DNA from 2 places in the Halomonas sp. G11 genome. Region 2 is predicted to be linked to the other one. Evidence: predicted binding sites of a transcription regulator. Region 2 holds the regulator's gene; the other holds the start of a gene.
What was found. Region 2 encodes LexA, which represses DNA repair genes until DNA is damaged. Its sites were predicted from a motif close to TACTGTNTANNTANACAGTA; they were not measured.
Positions count from the first base shown of each region.

Region 1: the regulator LexA is predicted to act here: its motif matches at 3,568-3,587, upstream of ADS46_RS14785 (LexA family protein).

Region 1 is NZ_LYXG01000041.1:55,356-67,210, reverse strand. It holds gene ADS46_RS14815 (heme lyase CcmF/NrfE family subunit) at 1-592, opposite strand, end outside; gene ccmE (cytochrome c maturation protein CcmE) at 639-1,127, opposite strand; gene ccmD (heme exporter protein CcmD) at 1,111-1,320, opposite strand; gene ADS46_RS14800 (heme ABC transporter permease) at 1,320-2,060, opposite strand; gene ccmB (heme exporter protein CcmB) at 2,074-2,805, opposite strand; gene ccmA (cytochrome c biogenesis heme-transporting ATPase CcmA) at 2,817-3,443, opposite strand; gene ADS46_RS14785 (LexA family protein) at 3,776-4,069, shown strand; gene ADS46_RS14780 (IMPACT family protein) at 4,085-4,708, shown strand; gene ADS46_RS14775 (sodium ion-translocating decarboxylase subunit beta) at 4,768-6,090, opposite strand; gene oadA (sodium-extruding oxaloacetate decarboxylase subunit alpha) at 6,102-7,913, opposite strand; gene ADS46_RS14765 (OadG family protein) at 8,005-8,262, opposite strand; gene ADS46_RS14760 (tRNA dihydrouridine synthase) at 8,435-9,385, shown strand; tRNA gene ADS46_RS14755 (tRNA-Arg) at 9,502-9,578, opposite strand; tRNA gene ADS46_RS14750 (tRNA-Arg) at 9,638-9,714, opposite strand; tRNA gene ADS46_RS14745 (tRNA-Ser) at 9,732-9,824, opposite strand; gene csrA (carbon storage regulator CsrA) at 9,946-10,134, opposite strand; gene ADS46_RS14735 (aspartate kinase) at 10,327-11,577, opposite strand; gene alaS (alanine--tRNA ligase) at 11,652-11,855, opposite strand, start outside.
Region 2 is NZ_LYXG01000002.1:82,958-94,812, forward strand. It holds gene ADS46_RS01575 (adenine phosphoribosyltransferase) at 1-38, shown strand, start outside; gene gpt (xanthine phosphoribosyltransferase) at 46-525, shown strand; gene ung (uracil-DNA glycosylase) at 528-1,211, shown strand; gene upp (uracil phosphoribosyltransferase) at 1,303-1,932, shown strand; gene ADS46_RS01595 (uracil-xanthine permease family protein) at 2,022-3,269, shown strand; gene mobB (molybdopterin-guanine dinucleotide biosynthesis protein B) at 3,296-3,859, shown strand; gene moaC (cyclic pyranopterin monophosphate synthase MoaC) at 3,864-4,670, shown strand; gene moaE (molybdopterin synthase catalytic subunit MoaE) at 4,673-5,125, shown strand; gene ADS46_RS01615 (ribonuclease J) at 5,154-6,749, opposite strand; gene purU (formyltetrahydrofolate deformylase) at 7,023-7,877, shown strand; gene lexA (transcriptional repressor LexA) at 7,874-8,533, opposite strand; gene ADS46_RS01630 (TetR/AcrR family transcriptional regulator) at 8,831-9,508, shown strand; gene ADS46_RS01635 (L,D-transpeptidase) at 9,486-10,010, shown strand; gene nagZ (beta-N-acetylhexosaminidase) at 10,070-11,095, shown strand; gene ADS46_RS01645 (hypoxanthine-guanine phosphoribosyltransferase) at 11,127-11,705, shown strand; gene ppsR (pyruvate, water dikinase regulatory protein) at 11,718-11,855, opposite strand, start outside.

The DNA.
Region 1 (11,855 bases), on a different contig from region 2:
CGGCGATGGCAAAGGCGAACACCACCGAAAACCCGACATAGCCCATATACAGCATGGGCGGATGAATGATCAGACCGATATCCTGCAGCAGGGGGTTAAGGTCCGCGCCATCGGCAGGGATGTCGGGCAGATGCCGCTCGAAGGGATTGGAGGTCAACAGGATAAACAACAGAAAGCCGGCGCTGATCAGCCCCAGGATACCGAGCACACGGGCGAGCATGTCCCGGGGCAGGCGCCGCGACCACCAGCCGGCAACACATCCCCAGCCCGCCAGCATCAGACTCCACAGCAGCACCGAGCCTTCATGGTTGCCCCATACGGCGCTGAGCTTGTAATACCAGGGCAACAGCGAATTGGAGTTGTTGGCGACATTCACCACGCTGAAGTCGTCCATGGCGTAACTGGCCGTCAAGCAGGCATAGGCCAGCAGCACAAACAGGAACTGGCCGGTGGCCATGGGTTGCCCGTAAGCCATCCACAGAGGGCGTCGCGTTGCGGCTCCGGCCAATGGCAGCACTGATTGCACCACCGCCATCAGTAGCGCAATGATCAGGGCGAAATGACCTATTTCGGGCAATATCCGGGTCAGCATGGGTACTCCGGCTGAGCACGACAATCGACGGCGAGGTGGCGGCGCATCACATATCGTCCTTGCGCTGCTGGCCTACCTCGGCGGCCTTGGCCTGAAAATCGGCGGGCGAGTAACCGGCCTCTTCCAGGGCTTGTGCGACCTCGGGGGGCATATAGTTCTCGTCGTGCCGGGCTAAGACCTCATCGGCACGAAAACGGCCGTCGTCCTGCAGCTCGCCCACCACGACCACGCCCTGGCCTTCGCGAAACAGGTCGGGCAGGATGCCCTGGTAGTCAACCTGCAGATCGCCTACATAGTCGGTAACGGTAAATTCAATATTCAAGCTATCGGCATCGCGGGATACCGAGCCGACTTTCACCATGCCCCCCGCACGGATGGAACGCGACATGGGGGCTTCTCCCTGGGCGATCTGCACGGGGCTAAAAAACAGATTGATGTTGGCCCGCAGCGCATACAGCGTCAGGCCAACGGCCACGGCGGCCAGGCTGACCAGCGTGACGATTACATATAGCTTGCGCTTACGCTTTGGGGTCATCGCAATGCCCTCTTTGCTGCGGGGCTGCGGCCCGCCGCCGCGCCACCCGCTTGAGGTGTTTGAACAATCGTCGACGTTCAAGCCGGGCATGCAGTGTCAGGCCCAGCATAAATACGGCCGTGATTCCCCAGGCAGACCACACGTAGACACCGTGCTCGCCCATGGACACCCATTCAGCCAACGAGGCCACCATCAGTTAACCTCCTCAAGTAACGCTTTCACCCACCGCGTGTTGGCTTCGCGACGGAGTATTTCACTGCGCGTACGGGTCAGCGTAAGGGCGATAAAGAAGCCGTAAAAGCCTACCACCATAATCAGCAACGGCAGCCACATTTCCACCGGCATCGCGGGTCTGGAGGTCAACGTAAATGAGGCGGGCTGGTGCAAGGTGTACCACCAGTCCACCGAGTACTTGATGATGGGAATATTGATCACGCCGACCATGGCCAGCACCGATGCCGCCCGCGCACCGCTATCCCGGCGGCTAAAGGCGCCGCGCAGCGCTATCACGCCCAGGTACAAGAACAGCAGAATGAGCATGGACGTCAACCGGGCGTCCCATATCCACCATGTACCCCAGGTGGGCACGCCCCACACCGCGCCGGAAAACAGCGCGACAAAGGTCATGGCCGCGCCCAACGGGGCCATGACAGCGGCCGCCATATCAGCAAGCTTGATTTTCCAGACCATGAAAACAAGCCCGGAAACCGCCATGGCGACAAACACCGACTGGGCCAAAAAGGCGGCGGGCACATGCACATAAATGATGCGGAAGCTGTTGCCCTGCTGGTAGTCGGCGGGGGCGAAGACAAGCCCCCATACGCTGCCGACCAGCAGCAACACGGCAGCCACGCCCCAGCACCAGGGCTGCAGCGCTGCGCTCCGGTAATAAAACCACTTTGGCGACCCCAGCTTATGTATCAAGCCCCACATACAGTGCTCATCCCTACCCGTTAATACTGATACGCAGCGACGCGGCAATGGCCCAGGGAGCAAATATCAGCGCCGCGGCCAGCAAGGCGCCAAGCATCGCCAGGTGAGGCAGTACGGCATCGCCCTGGATAGCCGCCTGAACCGCCCCGGTGCCAAAAATCAGCACCGGAATATACAGCGGCAAAACCAGTAGCGAGAGTAGCACGCCACCCCGGGGCAAACCGACGGTTAATGCTGCACCAATACCGCCGATGAGGCTCAAGCTGGCACTCCCCAGCGCTAACGATGCCATCAACACCCCGATACTGTGGACAGGCAGTGCCAGCATGATACCCAGCAGGGGCGCCATGAGCGCCAGCGGCAAGCCGGTAACCAGCCAATGGGCGGCCACCTTGGCGATGCTCAATGCCGCAAGCGGCTGAGGGGAAAGCATCATCTGCTCCAGGCTGCCGTCATCGAAATCACTGCGAAAAAGGCCATCCAGTGACAACAGCGTGGCGAGCAGCGCCGTGACCCATAACAGCCCCGGCGCCATGACGGCCAGCAGCTCTGCCTCGGGTGAAATACCGATGGGAAATAAGCTAACCGCCAGGGCATAGAAGACCAGCGGATTCAGCACGTCACCGCGCCGACGGCGCACGCGATTAAGGTCACGTAACAGGGTTGCGCCAAAGGCGACGCCGAGGCGCCTGGAGGTCGGTTCGGCCAGTACTGCAACGCGCTGTGTGGTTTCTGAAGGCGGCAACTCTGGCTCCTTTAGCCCAACGCAACATGACGCAGCGGATGGTCAATAGCGAGTACATGGTGGGTCGTCATCACCACGGCCCCTCCGTCCCGGGCATGGGCAAGCAACTGCGCCTCCAGCGCCTCGACACCCGCCTGATCGATGGCCGTAAAAGGCTCATCCAGTATCCAGAGAGCACGCGGCGTGAGACTCAGCCTTGCCAGTGCCACGCGGCGTTGCTGACCCGCTGATAAATGCCCCACCGGGACATCTTCAAAGCCTTCAAGCCCCATGACCGCAAGGGCGGCTTCGCGCTGCGTCGCGTCGCTGCATTCATCGTGCAATGCCTGGTACCAGGCCAGGTTTTCCAGCGGCGTCAGGCCCGCACTCACGCCTGGCGAATGCCCCAGGTAGAGCATGTTGGCGGCCAAGTGTTCGCGACTCTGACTCTGTCCCAGCGGCTTGCCCTGCCAGTGGAGTGCCCCGCAAAACTCGTTGAATTGCCCGGCCAGCACTTTTAGCAGCGTGGTTTTGCCGCTGCCATTGGGACCGCCCACGTGCCATATATCACCGCGATTGACGTCGATATCCAGCCCCTCGAAGAGCCAGCGGCCATCGCGCTCACACCCCAGTTGACGGCCTTGCAAACTCAGCGACACATGCCACCCCACGCAATCGAATACTGGCTTGAACTCTACACTCAAAGCCATTTCCCCGCTAGTCGCGCCAGCCTGCGACCCTCGCTCAGGCCAGGTTGCCAAACCACTGGATAATTATTCCTGGCACTGTATGCAAAAACAGGTTTATACTGGACAAACACTGTATGAAAGAACATGTAAAAACCTAACAACCGTATCGTGTCTACCGATAGATCTTGCCTAGGGACCGGGCGCTGATTTGGAGAAAGCCGATGAACATGTCGATGAACGCCGCATTACCGACGACGCGCCCAACGCCACGCCCCTATGCAATCCCGTCGGCAGCAGCGCGAATGACTCGCCGTAACACCTATACGCTGAAAGTGCGCGGCAACCGGATGGCCGACTGCAACCTGTTCGATGGCGATGTCATCGTGATTCGGCGCTATCAGGACGATAGTCAGGGCGAGACCGTTATCGCCGAAATCAATCAGCAAAGCCTCGCCCTCAAGCAGCTATCCATTAGCCGGGCGGGCGTACGCCTGTGGCTGGATGATGCCCGGCACCCCGAAGTGTTTTTGCATAATCGCGATATTCAGGTACTTGGCATGTTCATGGGAATTGAGCATCATCCCGTGACACACTAAATTGCCGGGATATTCATGCGTTATCGCGTACCCCAACTGCCCCCAGGCACTTGGCATATTGACGAGATCGAGGTCGAGAAGAGCCGTTTCATTGCCTGGATAGCCCATACCCCGGAGGTTGACGCCGCGGAGGCACTGACAAAGGCCGCCAGGCAGGCACACCCCAATGCGAGCCACCACTGCCTGGCCTACATCGCCGGCGCCCCGGGCGAGCAGCAGCGCATTGGCTTTTCCGATGACGGCGAGCCCGGCGGCACTGCCGGCCGCCCCATGTTCCAAGCGCTTCAAGGTAGTCAGTTGGGCGAGGTAGGCTGCGTGGTGATCCGCTACTTTGGCGGCACCAAACTGGGCACCGGCGGGCTGGCCCGGGCCTATGCCCAGGCGGTGAACAAGGCCCTCGATACCCTGGAAACCCGGCAAGTTATCCAACGCGTTCACTACCGGGTATGCTTTTCCTTCGCCGACGAATCCATTGCCCGCGGGTGGTGCGAGGAGCAGGCCATTCCCGTGGTCAACGCCGAGTATGACGGAAAGGGAGTCGCGCTCACCATCGGCTGGCCGAGTGACTGGGAACTCGACTTGACACCGCTGGAAAGCCGCCTGAAGCAGTCCATTAACGCGCAGATCATCAACACCTAGGCAAAAAAACGGCCGCCCCTTGAGGTGCGGCCGTTTTGCTATGGGCCAGGCGCTTTCGCCTAACCCAGGTACTTGATCATCACCCCGGCGGCCACCGCCGAGCCGATCACCCCGGCCACATTCGGCCCCATGGCGTGCATCAGCAGGAAGTTATGCGGATTGGACTCCAGCCCCACCTTGTTGGCCACGCGTGCCGCCATGGGCACCGCCGAAACGCCTGCCGCGCCAATCAAGGGGTTGATCGGCATTTTGCTCACCAGGTTCATCAGTTTGGCCATCAGCACGCCTGCCGTGGTGCCGATCCCGAAGGCGACGATCCCCAGCGCCATGATGCCCAGCGTTTCCACGGCCAGGAAGCTGTCGGCCATGAGCTTGGAGCCCACCGCCAGCCCGAGCATGATCGTCACGATATTGATCAGGGAGTTTTGCGCCGTGTCGCTTAACCGCTCGACCACGCCGCATTCGCGCATCAGGTTGCCAAAACAGAACATCCCCAACAGCGGCGACGCATCGGGTAGAAACAACGCCACCAGGATCAACAGCAGCAATGGAAACACGATTTTCTCGAGCTTCGACACCGGACGCAGCTGCGTCATGGTGATCTCGCGCTCTTTCTTTGAGGTCAGAAGGCGCATGATCGGCGGCTGGATCAACGGCACCAGCGCCATATAGGCGTAGGCGGCCACGGCAATGGCACCCAGTAGTTCAGGGGCCAGCATGCTCGAGACGTAGATCGACGTCGGGCCATCCGCCCCGCCGATAATGCCGATGGCGGCCGCCTGGTTGAGCGAGAAATCCATCCAGCCCATCGACGACAGCAGCACGGCACCGAAGAGCGTGGCGAAGATGCCGAACTGTGCGGCGGCGCCGAGAAACAGCGTTCTCGGATTGGCTAGCAGCGGCCCAAAGTCGGTCATGGCGCCAACGCCCATGAAGATAATCAGCGGTGCAATGCCCGAGGTAATCGCCACGGTGTAAAACATGTACAGCAAGCCATCGCCGTAGCCCGCCCCCTTGGCCACGGCTTTTGCGGTAGCAAGCTGCTCGGCCGATGCGCCATTGGCCATCATCTGTTGAAGGCTCGTGCGCCAGCTCTCGATATTCGCCTGGCTGTCCAGGCTGCCACCCAGCGCCGAGGCGATCTGTTCCAGCAGCACGGGCCGCCCCACGTCAATCGCCTGATCCAGCGCGGACAGCGCCAAACCGGCTTCGGGGATGTTGGCGAGAATGCCACCAAAACCAATCGGCACCAGCAACAGTGGCTCAAACTTCTTGTAGATGGCGAGATAAAGCAGCAGCAGGCCCACCATCACCATCACGGCTTGGCCCAACTCCAGGTTATAAAGCCCGGAGCCTTGCCATAGGGTCAGTAATTTATCCATGTGGAGGGTCCTTAAAGTTCTATCAGCGTATCGCCAACGACAACGCTGTCGCCTTCACTGACGCTAACAGCCGAAACGGTTCCGGCACTGCTGGCACGCACTTCGGTTTCCATCTTCATCGCTTCAAGAATAATCACCACGTCACCCGCTTCGACGGTATCGCCCGGGCGCACATTGACCTTGAAGATGTTGCCAGCGAGCGGCGCGGTAATGGCCTCGCCGCTGGGGGCCGGTGCTTCTTCCTTCGGAGCGGCACCGCCCGCGGGCTGCTCTTTCACATCGCTGATGTCGCCGCCTTCAGCGACTTCCACCACAAACGCCTTGCCGTTGAGTTTGACCGTGTAGGTTTCCGGGCCGGCACTTACGGCAGGTGCCTGGCTTTCTGCCTTGGCAGGGACGCTGGCCGTTTCCGCCTCGGCGGCCTGGGGCTCGGGCTCAAAGGCGTCAGGATTGTCGCGGTTCTTGAGGAACTTAAGACCAATCTGCGGAAACAGCGCGTAGGTCAGCACGTCGTCGACCTGCTGCTCGCCGTCGGCCAGGCGAATGCCGTCGGCCTTGGCATTGTCCTTCAGTTCGCTGGCCAGCTTGTCCATTTCCGGCGAGAGGTTGTCCGCCGGGCGGCAGGTAATCGGCTCGCTGCCCTCCAGCACGCGCTGTTGCAGCTCGCTGTTGAAGGGCGCAGGCGCGGCGCCGTATTCGCCCTTGAGCAGCGCCTGGACTTCCTTGGAAATCGACTTGTAGCGCTCGCCCATCATCACGTTCATGACGGCCTGGGTGCCGACAATCTGCGAGGTCGGCGTGACCAGCGGAATAAAGCCCAGGTCTTCGCGTACGCGGGGGATTTCGGTGAGCACATCGTCGAGCTTGTCGCCCGCCCCCTGCTCCTTGAGCTGGCCTTCCATGTTGGTCAGCATGCCGCCCGGTACCTGGGCGATCAGAATCCGCGAGTCGATGCCGCGCAGCGAGCCTTCAAAGGCAGCGTACTTCTTGCGCACGCCGCGGAAGTAGCTGGCGATATCTTCCAGCAGTTCAAGGTCGAGCCCGGTATCGCGGTCGGTATCCTTGAGCATCGCCACCACCGATTCGGTGGGGCTGTGGCCGTAGGTCATCGACATCGACGAAATGGCGGTATCGACGTTATCAATGCCCGCTTCGACCGCCTTGAGAATGGTCGAGGTGGAAAGCCCCGTGGTGGCATGGCAGTGCAGGTGCACGGGGATCGACAGCTCTTTCTTGAGACGCGAGACCAGCTCAAACGCGGTGTAAGGCGTGAGTAGACCCGCCATATCCTTGATAGCCAACGAATCCGCGCCCATGGCCGCGATGGTCTTGGCGAGGTCAACCCAGCTATCCAGGGTATGGACCGGACTAACCGTGTAAGAAATAGTCCCCTGCGCATGACCGCCCACCTGGCGAACCGCCTTGATGGCGCGTTCCAGATTGCGCGGGTCGTTCATGGCATCAAAGACGCGAAATACATCGACACCGTTGGTTTTGGCGCGCTCGACGAATTTATCCACCACATCGTCGGCGTAATGACGATAGCCCAGCAGGTTCTGGCCGCGTAGCAGCATGGCCTGGGGTGTATTGGGCATGGCTTCCTTGAGGGCCCGAATGCGTTCCCAGGGATCTTCGCCCAGGTAGCGAATACAGGCGTCGAACGTCGCGCCGCCCCAGGTTTCCAGGGACCAGTAGCCGACTTTATCCAGCTTTTCGGCAATCGGCAGCATGTCAGCCAGACGCAGACGGGTAGCAAACAGCGACTGATGGGCGTCGCGCAGCACGACATCGGTAATGCCTAGTGGTTTTTTTGTTTCGTTCATGGCTTGGCTCGTAGTCAAGGAATGTTTATTTGTAGTAAAAATAACAAAAAATTATGCGGATTGCCCGGAGCGCCCCGACAAAAGATGAAAGTTAACGACGTCTTTTCGAGCGATAACGGTGCACTGCAGCACTAATCACGGCTAGCGTCTCATCGTCCTGTCCTTTCCCCCGGGGTGCAGGCTTGGCCCCGCCACCGGGCGCAACCGGCGCGGGAGCAGGCTGAAAACGCCGAATAATGCCTGACATCAAGGTCAGCAAAAAAACTAAAATCGCAAGAAAAACAAACACAAACCCCATACCTAACGCCATAAGCCCGAGGCCTTCCTGTAATAGTTCCGGGTCCTGCATAAGGCTTCTCCTTTCTGGTAACGGATAAGACCATCAACGCGACCGCCCATTGACGCTTGGCGCAATGCTGGGAATACACTAACCTGCCACACCCCCTGAAGAATGCAATGGCGCGATGGTGTAAGTCATGGTTGTTAATTTACTACATAAAGGCGAAATCGGACTAGCCCCCATGGAGGGGGTGATCGATGCGGTCACGCGCGAGCTGCTGACGGTCACGCCTGGGTTTGACTGGACAGTGACTGAATTTGTACGTGTCGTCGATGCCCGACTACCCCCTCGGGTGTTTTACAAGCACTGCCCTGAACTCGCCCGCGACCAGGTTGCCACTCCCAGCGGTATTCCAGTTCACCTGCAACTCCTGGGCGCCGACCCGGTGGCTCTCGCCGCCAATGCCCGCCAGGCCTTGTCACTCGGGGCGCGCAGCATTGATCTTAATTTCGGCTGCCCGGCCAAGCTCGTCAACCGTCACGACGGCGGCGCATCGCTGCTGCGCCAGCCCGAGCGCGTCTATCAGGCCGTGAAAGCGGTTGCTACCGCCCTGGACGGCGAAATTCCCGTGACGGCCAAAATCCGTCTGGGGTTCTCTGACCGCCGCCTGGCCATTGCCTGCGCCCAGGCCACTGAAGCCGGCGGCGCCGCCCGGCTCGTGGTTCACGGGCGCACCCGCGACGAAGGCTATCGACCACCCGCTCACTGGGAGTGGATCGCCAGGATTCGCCACCGCGTTTCACTGCCGGTGGTGGCCAATGGCGATATCTGGTCCCTGGAAGACTACTGGAAAGCGCGCACGCTATCCGGATGCCGCGATGTCATGCTGGGACGCAGCGCCCTGGCCGACCCCTGGCTGGCGCCCAGGATACGACACTGGCAACGCACCGGCGAACGCCTGGCCGACACCACCTGGTCAATGCGCGCCAGCGTTCTCAAGCAATACGCTCATCGTCAACGTCAACAGCTGCCGAAGAAAGTGGTGGTATCGCTCGTCAAACAGTGGCTTGCGCAGATGCGGCAGGGCAATGCGGAGGCCAACCTGCACTTTCAGCGCGTCAAGCGGATTACCGACCTGGACACCCTGCTGGAAAGCCTGGTTGTGCCAGCCCGCATGGCCGAGACGGCATAAAAAAAGCGCCCCTACCGTTAAGTGGGGCGCTAAACGAGCACGAGGCTCAAGCACGAGTCGCTTGAGCCTGACTAGAAAGCAGAAAACCCGCCCTTGAAAAGGACGGGTTTGGAATCTGGCGCGCCCGGGAGGATTCGAACCTCCGACCCTCTGATTCGTAGTCAGATACTCTATCCAGCTGAGCTACGGGCGCGTGGATGTTATTCCACGTTATCTATCTAAAAACACGGGTAAAACAACATCTGAAAAAGGTGGCGCGCCCGGGAGGATTCGAACCTCCGACCCTCTGATTCGTAGTCAGATACTCTATCCAGCTGAGCTACGGGCGCTTACCTTGATGTGCGGCTGGCGGAGAGAGAGGGATTCGAACCCTCGATAGGGCTATAAACCCTATACTCCCTTAGCAGGGGAGCGCCTTCAGCCACTCGGCCACCTCTCCTTAACGGCACGGCGCGAATATTACCGATTTGGCAGAAAGTTGTCCAGCCCTGCTCGGATTTTTTTCGCGCCGACCTTACCTTACACGTATGACACGGCACTATCGCACCGCCAAACAACGCTCACTCGGCTTCACTCTCACCGCTGCGTTCGCGCTGAATACGCTGGTATATCTCTTCACGGTGAACCGCCACGTCTTTTGGCGCATTGACGCCGATACGAACCTGGTTACCCTTCACACCTAGTACGGTGACGGTGATTTCATCCCCGATCATCAGGGTTTCGCCGACACGGCGGGTTAGGATGAGCATGGCTGATCTCCTTCTCAGACGTTTTATACAACGGGATGTGTCCGCCGGCGGCGGTACCATGTCATTATGCGGCATGGTACCCCCTGCCACCAAAGGCACAGGCTCCATGACACCTTAACCTCCCGTTGAAAGAAAGCTCACCACCACACGGCGGCAAGTACCCTTCAGCGTAGAAGGTATAAGGCGTTAATGTTATTCAGATTCGATATCTGACTTATCCAGGCCGAATGCCTTGTGCAATGCATTCACGGCCAGCTCCATATGTTTCTCGTCAATCACCACCGAAATTTTAATCTCGGAGGTGGACACCATACGGATATTAACGTTTTCGTCAGCCAGCACGCGGAACATTTTCGATGCCACGCCCGCGTGAGAGCGCATACCGACACCTACCAGGGACACTTTGGCGATATTATCGTCGCCACGCAACTCACCGCCGCCCAGGCCTGGAATCACGGTTTCTTCAAGCAGCTTTTTGGTGGCCTTGTAATCACCCTTGGCCACGGTAAACGTGAAGTCGGTGTAATCGCCTGCTGGGGCCACGTTCTGAACGATCATGTCGACTTCGATATTGGCGTCGGCAATCGGCCCCAGAATACGCGAGGCAACACCCGGCACATCAGGCGTGTTGAGCAGGGTTAGCTTGGCTTCGTTTTTGGTAAAGGCAATACCGGAGATCAGCGGTTCTTCCATGGAATCCTCGTCTTTGTCTGCTTCTGCAACAATCAGGGTACCGGGGCCGTCTTCAAAGCTCGACAGCACCCGCAGGGGAACGTTGTATTTACCGGCAAACTCGACCGCGCGAATTTGCAGTACTTTCGAGCCCAGACTTGCCAGCTCGAGCATTTCTTCAACGGTAATGTTTTCCAGCCGTTGCGCCTTGGAGCAGACACGGGGGTCGGTCGTGTAAACGCCATCGACGTCGGTATAGATCTGGCATTCATCGGCGCCCAGTGCTGCCGCCAGCGCCACGCCGGTGGTATCTGAACCGCCACGACCCAGGGTGGTGATATTGCCTTCTTCATCGACACCCTGGAAGCCCGCCACCACGACAACCTGACCGGCGTCCAGGTCGGCTTTCAGGTCTTCGGTTTCGATACGCTGGATGCGCGCCTTGGTATAGGCACTGTCGGTGTGGATACCCACCTGGGCACCGGTATGCGACGTTGCCGCCACACCTGCCTGCTGGAGCGCCATCGCCAGCAGAGAGATCGTCACCTGCTCGCCGGTGGACAGCAGCATGTCCATCTCGCGCGGGGCGGGGTCGTCGTTCAACGCGTGCGCCATATCGGTCAGGCGATTGGTCTCGCCGCTCATCGCGGAGACCACCACGACCACCTGATGGCCCTGGTCGCGAAAGCCTTTGACCTTTTCCGCCACGGCCTTGATACGGTCGACAGAGCCCACCGAGGTGCCGCCGAACTTCTGAACGTATAGTGCCATATGCCGTTTTCCTGTGATTTGGAAATGTATGAAGCAAAAAAGCCGGTAGCAAATAATGCCACCGGCTTCTCTGTTTAGCTAAGCGTGTTTTCCAACCATGCCGGTACACTGTTCAACGCAGCGGGAAGCGCGTCGGGCTGACTCCCCCCTGCCTGGGCCATATCAGGGCGGCCACCTCCTTTGCCGCCTACCTGAGAGGCCACATGGTTGACCAGCTCACCCGCTTTGACACGGTCGGTGAGGTCTTTGGTGACGCCAGCAATCAGGCTGACCTTGCC
Region 2 (11,855 bases):
GCGTCTTCGCGGTTTGTTCTTTTACAGAAGACGAGTAACGAACCTATGAGCAGTGAACGCTACCATCAGCACTTTACCGTCTCCTGGGATCAGCTTCACCGCGATGTCCGCCAACTGTGCCATCAGCTGGTCGAGCGAGACTTCAAAGGCATTGTGGCGATTACCCGCGGTGGTCTCATTCCTGCCGCCTTGATCGCGCGCGAGCTGAATGTCCGGCTGATCGATACCGTGTGCATCAAGAGCTATGACCATATGGAGCAGGGCGGACTGGATATCCTGAAAGGGGTTGATCACGACGGTGAGGGTTGGCTGCTGGTCGATGACCTGGTGGATACCGGCAAGACGGCGCGGGCGGTAAGCGAGATGCTGCCCAAGGCGCACTTTGTTACCATTTACGCCAAGCCGGAAGGTCGCCCCCTGGTTGATCAGTATCTCACCGAAGTGGCCCAGCACTGCTGGATCCAGTTCCCCTGGGATATGGGGGTTGCCTATGTTGAACCTCTGGTGGACCAAGTGAAGAAATAATCATGTCGACCCCGCTTCCCGAAGACTGGAATCAGTGGCTTGGCAATGAGTTTCAGGCCGACTACATGCAGTCACTGAAACGTTTTCTGGCCGAGGAAAAAGCGGCCAAGAAAGTCATTTATCCTCATTCATCGCAGTGGTTTCGTGCCTTCGAACTGACGCCGCTCAGTGACGTCAAGGTGGTGATTCTGGGGCAGGATCCTTATCACGGCCCCAATCAGGCGCACGGGCTATGCTTTTCCGTCCAGCCGGGAGTGCCGGTTCCGCCGTCGCTGGTCAATATCTACAAGGAGTTGGCGAGCGATGTAGGTACGGAGCCCGTCAACCACGGGCACCTGGAAGCCTGGGCGAAGCAGGGCGTCTTGCTGCTCAATACCTCGCTGACGGTCGAGAAGGGCAACGCTGCCTCGCACCGGGGCAAAGGTTGGGAGTCTTTCACCGATAGCGCGATCAAGACGGTAAGTGCCCATGCGCAGCCCAGTGTCTTTCTGCTCTGGGGTAGCCACGCCCGGCAGAAAAAAGCCTTGATAGACACTCAGCGTCACCTGGTGTTGGAAGCGCCACATCCCTCGCCGTTGTCCGCCCACCGCGGCTTTTTTGGTACTCGCCATTTCTCCCGGGCGAACCAGTTTCTTGAAGCGCAGGGGCGTGCACCTGTTGATTGGCAATTACCCGCCACCCCTTAACCTGGTGATGGCTTACGGGTAGAATACCGCCCGATTTTGCAAGTTTATGATCACCCGTGTTGCCCATAACCACCTGCTGTGAGGAAGTCCCATGAGTGTCCATGCCATTAACCATCCGCTTGTTCAGCATAAACTGGGACTGATGCGCGAAATGGATTTAAGTACCAAGAGCTTTCGTGAGTTGGCGGGGGAAGTGGCCAAGCTGTTGACGTATGAAGCAACGAAGGGGCTTGAGCTCGAAGATCATACCATTGAGGGGTGGAATGGCGAGCCGATTGAGACACGACGCCTGAAAGGCAAGAAGGTAACGGTGGTGCCGATTCTGCGTGCCGGGCTTGGCATGCTGGAGGGCGTTACTGACCTGATCCCCAGCGCACGGGTGAGCGTTGTCGGGCTATACCGCGATGAAGAAACGCTGGAGCCGGTACCCTACTTCGCCAAGTTCGCCAACGATATCGAAGAACGTATGGCCATCGTCATTGATCCCATGTTGGCCACCGGTGGCTCGATGGTCGCGACATTGGACATGCTGCGTGAGCGTGGCTGCGAGCATATGAAGGTGATCGTCCTGGTGGCAGCGCCCGAAGGAATCAGGCGAGTCCAGGAAGCCTACCCGGATATCGAAATTTATACAGCATCGGTGGATGAGCGATTGGACGATAACGGTTATATCGTCCCGGGTCTTGGCGATGCGGGTGACAAGATTTTCGGCACCCGATAAGAATTGATGATTCAGCGGCCCCTGGCGTTTTGCGTTAGGGGCCTTTTTTTGCCCAGCACTACCCCAAAGACCTGTGAGGAGTTTGCATAATGAATGATACGCCTAGCCAGTCTGCATCCTGGCCTCGCGTGTTGCTGACCGGGGCGCAAATGCTATTCGTGGCGTTTGGTGCTCTGGTTCTAGTGCCGCTATTGACCGGGCTTGATCCAAGCGTTGCATTGTTTACCGCCGGGATAGGCACGCTGCTGTTTCATACGGTGACCCGCGTGACGGTGCCGGTCTTCCTGGCTTCTTCGTTTGCCTTTATCGCGCCGATTCAGGGCTCGATTGCCAGCTTCGGGGTGTCAGCAACGCTCGGTGGCTTGATGGCGGCTGGCCTGGTCTACGTGGCGATCTCGGCGGCGGTGCGCGTCAAGGGTACCGGCTGGCTTCATCGGCTGTTGCCACCGGTGGTGGTCGGCCCGGTGATCATGGTCATTGGCCTTGCCCTGGCGCCGGTGGCGGTGGATATGGCGACAGGGGAAACCAGTGACCACATCGGGTACGGCGCGGCGCTTTTCCTGTCAATGGCAAGCTTGCTGGTAACCCTGATATTGGCCGTGTTTGGCCGTGGTTTGCTGCGGTTGATTCCCATCATGGGCGGTATTGTCGTGGGTTATTGCCTGGCGTTGCTGATGGGGCTGGTCGACTTCACACCGGTGCATGATGCTGGCTGGCTGGCGATTCCCGCGTTTACCGCCCCGAGTTTTCACTGGGCGGCGATTCTGTTTATGATTCCTGTCGCCATTGCCCCTGCGGTGGAGCATATTGGTGATATGGTGGCCATCGGCTCGGTGACCCGGCGTAACTACCTGGAGAAACCGGGACTGCACAGAACCTTGCTGGGCGATGGTCTGGCGACGACAGCGGCCGCATTATTCGGCGGCCCGCCTAACACCACCTATTCAGAGGTGACCGGGGCCGTTACGCTGACCCGGGCGTTCAACCCTCACTATATGGTCGTGGCCGCGGTGCTGGCCATATCGCTGGCGTTTATCGCCAAGCTGGGGGCGCTACTGCAAACCATCCCCGGCCCTGTCATGGGGGGAATCATGACCCTGCTGTTTGGCTCCATTGCGGTAGTGGGCATGAACACGCTGGTCAGGGCAGGGCATTCGTTGACCGCGCCGCGCAACTTGGTCGTCGTGTCGTTGATCCTTGTCTTTGGTATCGGCGGCATGCAGGTGGGTAATGGTCAGTTTACACTGCAAGGCGTTAGCCTGGCGGCGCTTGTGGGTATCGTGTTGAACTGGGTGTTGCCGGACGAGCCAGCAGATGAAGCTGATCACACCCATTAACCTTTTTCATTGGGAGCCAAGCGCTTATGCCGTTAGATCCATCGCTACCCTTTCCCGTGCTGGGAATTGCGGCCTGGAGCGGGACGGGGAAGACGACGCTGCTGGAGCAGTTGTTACCTCGTCTGCGGGTAGAGGGTATCCAGGTGGCGGTGATCAAGCACGCTCATCATCGGTTTGATATCGATCAGCCGGGAAAAGATAGCTATAAGCTACGTAGTGCAGGCGCAGCCCCCATGCTGATTGCATCCCGCCAACGCCTGGCGCTGATGCAGGAAACGCCAGACGGCGAAGAGCCGGACTTGAATCAGTTGCTGGCAATGGTAGCCGTGCATCAGCCTGACCTGGTGCTGGTGGAAGGCTTCAAGGCCTGGCCCCTGGCCAAGCTGGTGCTTTATCGTGAGGGGATAGGCGATGCGGAAATTCTGCATAGCCAGGGTGTCGAAGCCGTCGCGCTTCAGGGGGAGCCTCCCGTCGCGCTGTCGGCCGCAACGACGCAACTGGCACTTGATGATAGCGACGCGATTACACGCTGGATAATCGGTTGGATGGCGGGCCAACGGCTCGATGATGTTTCACGCACTGATAGGTGACTCCATGCAGTTAACGCATCTCAATAGCCGCGGCGAAGCCCGCATGGTGGATGTTGCAGATAAACAGGAAACGCGCCGGGAAGCGGTGGCTTCCGGGCGTATTGTGATGCAACCCGCTACCCTGAAGCAGTTGAGCGAGGGAGCTTTACCCAAGGGTGATGTGTTGGCCACCGCCCGTATCGCGGGCATCCAGGCGGCAAAGCGCACCCATGAATTGATCCCGCTGTGCCACTCGTTGGCACTTTCCAAAGTGGCCATAGAATTTGATGTCGACCCCGATGAAAGCTGTGTCCATGTGACCGCGAACTGCCGCCTGAATGGCCGCACGGGGGTCGAAATGGAAGCGTTGACGGCTGTCTCCGTGGCCTGTCTAACGCTTTATGATATGTGCAAGGCGGTCGACAAAACCATGCGCATCGACGCGGTACAACTGGACAGCAAGCGCGGCGGTCAGCGGGGCGAGTACCAGCGCGAAATGGCACCTGAACCGGCGACGCCGATCGTGACAGGCCAGGGGGCTGCGGGCGAAGTGAGCCTGGGAGGGCGCTGTCATTCGCCCTGCGTGCTGGTCAAGTTTCTTGCCGAGCTGCGCGAGCAGCTGGGTGAAAACGAGCGGGTAGTGACTTTCGATCAACTCGAAAGTCGCGATATTGCGGGCCTCAAAGTAGCGCTGGCGGCTCAGGACGAACGTTTTCAGCTGTTGCAGGACCAGCGTACGCTATGCGCCATCAACCAGGTCATGGCCAATGATGACGCGCGAATTACCGACGATGACGAGGTTGCTTTCTTTCCGCCGGTCACCGGGGGCTAAACATGGACATTACCATTCGCGTTCAAGAGGCACCTTTCGACATGGCCTATGGCTATGAGGCCAGTATTGCAGGCCGCACGGATATTGGCGGCGTCGTCAGCTTTACCGGCCTGGTGCGTGATTTCAACGAAACGCCCGATGTCACTGGGTTAACCCTGGAACATTATCCAGGCATGACCGAGTCAACCTTGCAGCGTATTGCGGAAGAGGCGGGAGAGCGCTGGACGCTAAGCGCCGTCACGATTATTCATCGTGTCGGCCACATGCGCCCCGGCGATGCCATCGTCAGAGTGCTGGTGGCGAGTGCCCATCGTCGCGAAGCCTTTGAAGCCTGCGATTTCATCATGGACTGGCTCAAGACCCGGGCACCGTTCTGGAAGAAAGAGCATGGTCGCCACGGGGATTACTGGGTCAAGGAACGTCACTCGGATATCGAGGATGCCGCCCGCTGGTAACCTTATGGCATTGGCGGGCGTGGGGAGGCTATTCGTCAGCCATTGTCGCTGGCAGCTCGCTGGCCATGATCTGCAGATGAACGTCAGGTAAATGCTGTAGCCGTTCTGCCAGCCAGGCAATCAGGCGGGGCTGGAGGCCCAGCCGCAGGTCCGCCAGGGTATCTGCATGGAGTTCGGCAAGCTGATCATCCAGCCATTCACTGAAGCTGTCTTCGTCGAATGAACTGGCACTGGTATTATCCAGCATCAACCGCCCGACGCGCGTCCATCCGGTCTGGGTGGCCGTCACCGGTAGCGCCAGATAGAGGCTGCCCCGTCGAGGGAGGGTGCTGTTTTCACTCTCCAGCCCAGGGTGGGGCACCACGCTGTTCTGACTGACGATGCACGGCGGTTGCGGGTAGTGCTGCTCGTGATGCAGCCCTTGCTGATCGAAGCGGATCAAGTCGCCATTGACCGGCGCCAAGGGCGCTTGAATGCCCAGCGACGTCGCCAGCTGCTGGTGAGCCTGTTGATGAAGACTCTCACCGTGAACCGGCAACAGGTGGCTTGGCGTCAGCCACTGATAAAAGCGGGTGATTTCGTCCTGTGCCGGATGCCCGGTCGCGTGAAGCTGCGGGTGACTGAACTCATCGAAGAGCTTGACGCCCAACTGCTGCAGGCGCTTTTTCAACTGTTCGATGGGTCGCTCGTTACCCGGAATGGCTTTGGCGGAAAAAATCACGTTGTCACCGGGCTGTAAGTCCACGTGAGGATGACGCCCCTGGGCAAGTCGCTGCAGGGCGGCGCGCGGCTCACCTTGGCTGCCGGTGGCAATGACCACGACTTCATCCGGCGGCAAATACCCCAGATCGTGAGCGGGCACCACGGCGGGAAAGTCGTCCAGATAGCCGAGGCCGCGTGCGACACCCACCATGCGCTCCATCGAGCGCCCCATCAGGCTGACGCGCCGACCACACTGGTAAGCTGCGCGGCCAATCGCCAATACGCGGGCCAGATTACTGGCGAAGCAGGAAACAATGACGCGCCCTTCGCAGCCAGCGAGTGTTTCAACAAGCGCTCTTGCAACATCGCCTTCGCTGCCCGAGTGGCCGGGGATAGGGGCATTGGTGGAATCACCCACTACCAGGTCAACCGGCGCCAATGCCTTGAACTGCGCCTGATTGATCGGCGCACCGATAATCGGTTCAGGATCAAGCTTCCAGTCCCCGCTATGCAATACCCGGTAGCGGCCTGCCATGACCATCAGCGAGCAGCTCTCGGGTATCGAGTGCGGAACCGCCAGGTAGCGCAGGGTGAAGGGGCCGCTTTCCAATGCCTCACCGGGTTCGACCACGTGAATGGCGGCGCTGCTTAGTTGGTGTTCGGCAAACTTCAGGCGCAGCAGGCCTGCCGCCAGCGGCGTCGCATAGATCGGGCACTGCCAGTGGGGCCAGAGCCAGGCGACCGCCCCAATGTGGTCTTCGTGTCCGTGGGTGATGTAGAGCGCTTGCGGTGAAATGCCCAGGGCTTTGGGGGTTTCCAGGTTGGGCACCTGCAACGGCGCATTGGGTAAATCCTGGCGGATCATCATGCCGCAATCCACGGCGACCCAGTGGTCTTCGTATCCATAAAGCGTCAGGTTCATGCCAATTTCCCCGCAGCCGCCTAACGGCAAGAGGCGTAAGGGAGGGCGACGACGGGGACGAATATGAACGCGCGGTGGATGCATCAGAGTAATAAAGCCTAGAAAGTAATTGGTTAACTATACGGGATGGGGCGGGCGGCTAACAATCGCTGCCGTTGCGGGCGGTGATTGCGGGCGCTGCATTCTGTACACTAGACGTTTGTTTAATGCCAACGGACGGCCCGATCGTCGCCGCCCGGCAACTGTGAACGGCAACTTTGAAGAGTAATGACTATGTCGCATTTTTATCGTCTGGTGGTGTCCTGCCCGGACCAGGTGGGGATCGTCGCGAAGGTTTCGAGTTTTATCGCGGATCAGGGCGGGTCGATTACCGAGGCCAGCCAGCATTCCGATCTGGAAACCGGGCGTTTTTTCATGCGCTACGAAATATTGGCGGATTCGCTGGGCATGTCGGCAGAGGCGTTACGTTCGGCCTTCGAGCCGGTGGCGGAGCGGTTCGACATGCAATGGGCGCTGGTCGATACTCAGAAACGGCAGCGGGTTGTTCTGATGGTCTCACGAGAATCCCACTGCCTGGTCGATCTGCTTTACCGCTGGCAGGTGGGGGAGCTGGACTGCGATATCGTGGGCGTTATTTCCAACCATGATGACATGCGTTCGTTAACCGAGTGGTATGGAATTCCGTATCACCATGTGCCGGTAGATCCGGCGGACAAGACAGCGGCCTTTGAGCAGGTGCAGGCGCTTATTGACGATGCCCGGGCCGACAGCATCGTGCTGGCGCGCTACATGCAGATTCTACCGCCAGCGTTGTGTGAACGCTACGCGGGGCAGGTAATCAATATCCACCACAGCTTTCTGCCGTCTTTTGCTGGCGCCAAGCCTTACCACCAGGCTTATCAGCGTGGCGTCAAGCTGATAGGTGCCACCTGCCATTATGTGACTCAGGAGCTGGATGCAGGACCCATCATCGAGCAGGACATCCACCGGGTCAGTCACTGTCACACGCCGACCGACCTGGTACGTTTTGGCCGTGATGTGGAAAAAGCCGTTCTTGCTCGCGGCCTTCGCTGGCACCTGGAAGACCGCGTGCTGGTGCACGGCAATAAAACCATCGTGTTCAGCTAGCCGAGCGACTGGCCATTGCCGCCGCGGATGACGCCGACCCCAACCCCTTCAATATCGAGCGGTTGGGTGCGTAAATCGATATTGATCGGATCGAAGTCGGGGTTTTCCGCAATGAGTGTGACCTGGTGGCCCTCGCGTTTGAAACGCTTGACGGTTACCTCGTCTTCCAGGCGGGCGACAACAATCTGGCCATCGCGGACGCGCTGGGTACGATGCACGGCAAGCAGGTCGCCTTCGAGGATGCCAACGTTCTGCATCGACAGCCCGCGCACGCGCAGCAGGTAATCGGCCCTGGGCGTGAAGTAGTCGGCGGGCAGGGGGCAGTAACGATCGATGTGCTCAGCGGCCAGGATGGGGCTCCCCGCTGCGACTTCGCCAATGATGGGCAGGCCGCTGGCAGCGTCTGAGGCTGGCAGGGCGTCTGGCGTTTCCTGGGGCTCCTGGTTGGGCAGGCGTATGCCACGAGACGTATTGCGAATAATGCGAATGACACCTTTGCGCTCGAGTGCGCGCAAATGCTCTTCCGCTGCATTGGGTGAGCGGAACCCCAGCGCCTTGGCTATTTCAGCCCGAGTGGGCGGATAGCCGAGCTCACCCATGGTCTTGACAATAAAGTCGAACACATTTTGTTGGCGAACGGTTAATGGCCGCGACATACCAGCCTCCAGATTGAATAAGTGAGCAAGACTGCGTTTCTGTTGACCTATCCGGCGTGGTTAACAGTGCGTAATTAACAGTATGTGGTTAAGTATACAGCATGTTCTCCTGTCCAGTATATCTTTGAGATAAGTCAGCTAACAAATTGATGTATATAGGGATGCGAGGTCACGATGGGGACGGGGCAAGTGCTCAGGTAAACGTTGAGAGGTAACAACCGATAACGTAGTATCCTAGTTTGTTTAAAACATCCGTTTTTTATGGCCCGCTTTTTTGGCCCGTTTTAGGAGAGCAGCATGGCTCAATCGGATACGGTGACGCGCATTCTGGATACCGCTGAAGTGCTTTTTGCCGAGCGCGGCTTTGCCGAAACCTCTTTACGCAACATTACCAGCAAGGCACGGGTCAATCTTGCCGCGGTGAACTATCACTTTGGATCCAAGAAAGCACTCATCCAGGCAGTGTTTGCTCGCTATCTGGATCCGTTTTCCCAACGCTTTCATAGCGCCCTGGATGAACTTGAAGCCCGCTACGAGGGTCGTGACATCCCCCTTGAAGTGCTCCTCGAAACCATGGCCACAACCGTGCTGACGGTGCCTGCCGAACGCAATAGCCTCAAAGTCTTCATGCGTTTGCTGGGGCTTGCGTACAGCCAGGCTCAGGGGCATTTACGGCGCTACATCCAGCAGCAATACGGTGATGTGTTCAGCCGTTTCACCGAGCTGGTTCGCCGTGCGACACCGGATCTGCCGGACGCCGAGCGCTTCTGGCGGCTACACTTTATGCTCGGTACCGTCATCTTTACGCTTTCAGGACTGGATGCGCTGCGCGATATTGCCGAAAAGGATTACCACCAGCATGTCTCGGTCCGCGACCTGGTTCGCCGACTGCGGCCGGTAGTGGTGGCGGCGATGAACGCGCCATTACCTGATGAGAAGGACATTGAGCACCATGCAGACACCGTCGCTCATTGACATGCCGCCCCGGGAGGGGCTGTGGCTTGAAATCGACGCCCACTCACAACGGTTGCGCGCCTGGCAAGGCGATATGTGCCGTCATGAGTGCGACATTTCCACCGGTCGCCAGGGCCTGGGTAATCAGCAGGGTAGCGGGCAAACGCCGCTGGGCTGGCACTATATTCGTGCCGCCATTGGCGCCGATGCCCCGGAAAATGCTGTCTTCAAAGGACGCCGCTGGACGGGAGAAGTCTTTAACGCCGAGCTGGCTGAGGCGTTTCCCGAGCGAGATTGGATTCTGACGCGCATTCTATGGCTGTGTGGCCTGGAACCGGGGATAAACCGCGGTGGTCAGGTCGATTCCCAGCGTCGCTATATTTATCTGCATGGTACGCCGCCGGACCAGCCCATGGGACAGCCCGCCTCCCATGGCTGCGTACGGCTGCGTAATGCAGATCTTCTTTGGCTGTTTGAGCATGCGGCACCAGGGACGCCTGTCTGGTTACACGACAGCCGTTGATCGTTGGACTCCTCGCTAATCATCGTCTAGAGTTAGCGCCTTTTTTTGGACATCCCGCTATGACACATCCTTTGGGCTCGGTCATGTTGGACCTTGAAGGGACAACGCTGACCGCCGCGGAGAGGCAGTTGCTTAAAGCCCCCGCGGTGGGTGGCGTTATCCTGTTTGGACGCAATGTCGAAGATGCCCACCAGGTCAGAAAACTGTGCGGCCAGGTGCGTCAGCTTCGCCCCGACGTGTTGCTGGCAGTGGATCAGGAAGGCGGTCGCGTCCAGCGTATCAAGCAAGGACTGACGCGCCTGCCACCGATGGCCCGGCTGGGCGATTATTACCAGCAGGATCGTGCGGCGGCCCTGGGGCTTGCTCAGGACACCGGTTGGCTGCTGGGCATGGAAATGGCCGCCTGCGGGTTGGATATCAGCTTTGCTCCCGTGCTGGATGTCGATAGTGGCTTGAACAGCATGATTGGCGACCGCAGCTTTGGCCCTGAGGCCGCGCAAGTTACTGAACTGGGTGGCGCGCTGGTGGCCGGGCTACATGAGGCCGGTATGGCAGCGATCGGCAAGCATTTTCCCGGTCATGGCGGCGTGGCGGGCGATTCACATCTTGCCTTGCCCGTTGATGATCGGCCTTTTGAGACGCTCAAACAGCACGATCTGGTGCCTTTCAGCGCCCTGGCCAAAAAGCTTGATGGTGTCATGCCAGCGCATATTGTTTACTCGGCATTTGACAAGCGACCCGCCGGCTTTTCACCCAGTTGGCTGGGGATGCTGCGTCAATCGCTGGGATTTAAGGGCTGTATCTTTTCCGACGATTTGAGCATGGCGGGTGCCCATGAGGCCGGTGGGCCCCGCGAACGCGCAGCGGCTGCGCTTGCCGCGGGCTGTGACATGTTGCTGGTATGCAATGATCGCGAGGCGGCGCTTGAGGTCGTTGCCGCCGTTCCAACGCCTCAGTCTGTCAGGCCCGGCAAGCTACGCTACAAACGCGCGCGTCCCGATCTGGATGCGCTACCGGCGCTCAGCCGCTGGCGGCGTACGCATGCCCAGCTAGAGGCCATGGCCGCTCATTCACGCAGCAGTTAACGATTGTTTTACCAAGTAGACTGGAACTTCAATGGCAAAGCTAGACAAAGAAGCGCTCGCATCCCTCGACACCATGCGCGAGCTCATGGACAACGCAGACTGCTTGATTTCCCAGCAGCAGGTGGAGCAGGCGCTGGACCGAATGGCTGAGCAGATCAGCGCGGATCTGGGCGATAAACTACCGGTCTTTTATTGCGTCATGAATGGCGGCTTGATCACCACAGGCCACCTGTTGACCCGGTTGGGCTTTCCGCTTGAGGTCGACTACCTGCACGCCACGCGCTACCGCAACGAAACCCGTGGCGGAGAGCTTTTCTGGCGGGTGTCGCCGGAGATTCCCATGGCCGGTCGGCATGTCGTTATCGTCGACGACATCCTCGATGAAGGCACGACGCTGGCGGCCATTCTGAACTATTGCCAGGAAGCGCAGGCTGCCAGCATTACCACGGCGGTCCTGGTCGACAAGCGCCACGACCGCAAGGCAGTGCCCGGGCTGAAGGCTGACTACTGTAGCCTGGAGGTCGCCGACCGGTACGTATTTGGCTTTGGTATGGATTACAAGGGTTACTGGCGCAATGCCCCTGGCATCTTCGCGCCCAAGGGCATGTGATCTCATGGGCCCCTAGCGGGGTGAAAATCGCCGTGCCAAGCCGGTTTCAGCAATCATGCGAGTGGATATTTCTTCCACTGAGAAGCGCGTGGCGTCGATATAGGGGATGTGCAGGCGGCGGTATAATGCTTCAGCCTGTTCGATCTCCTG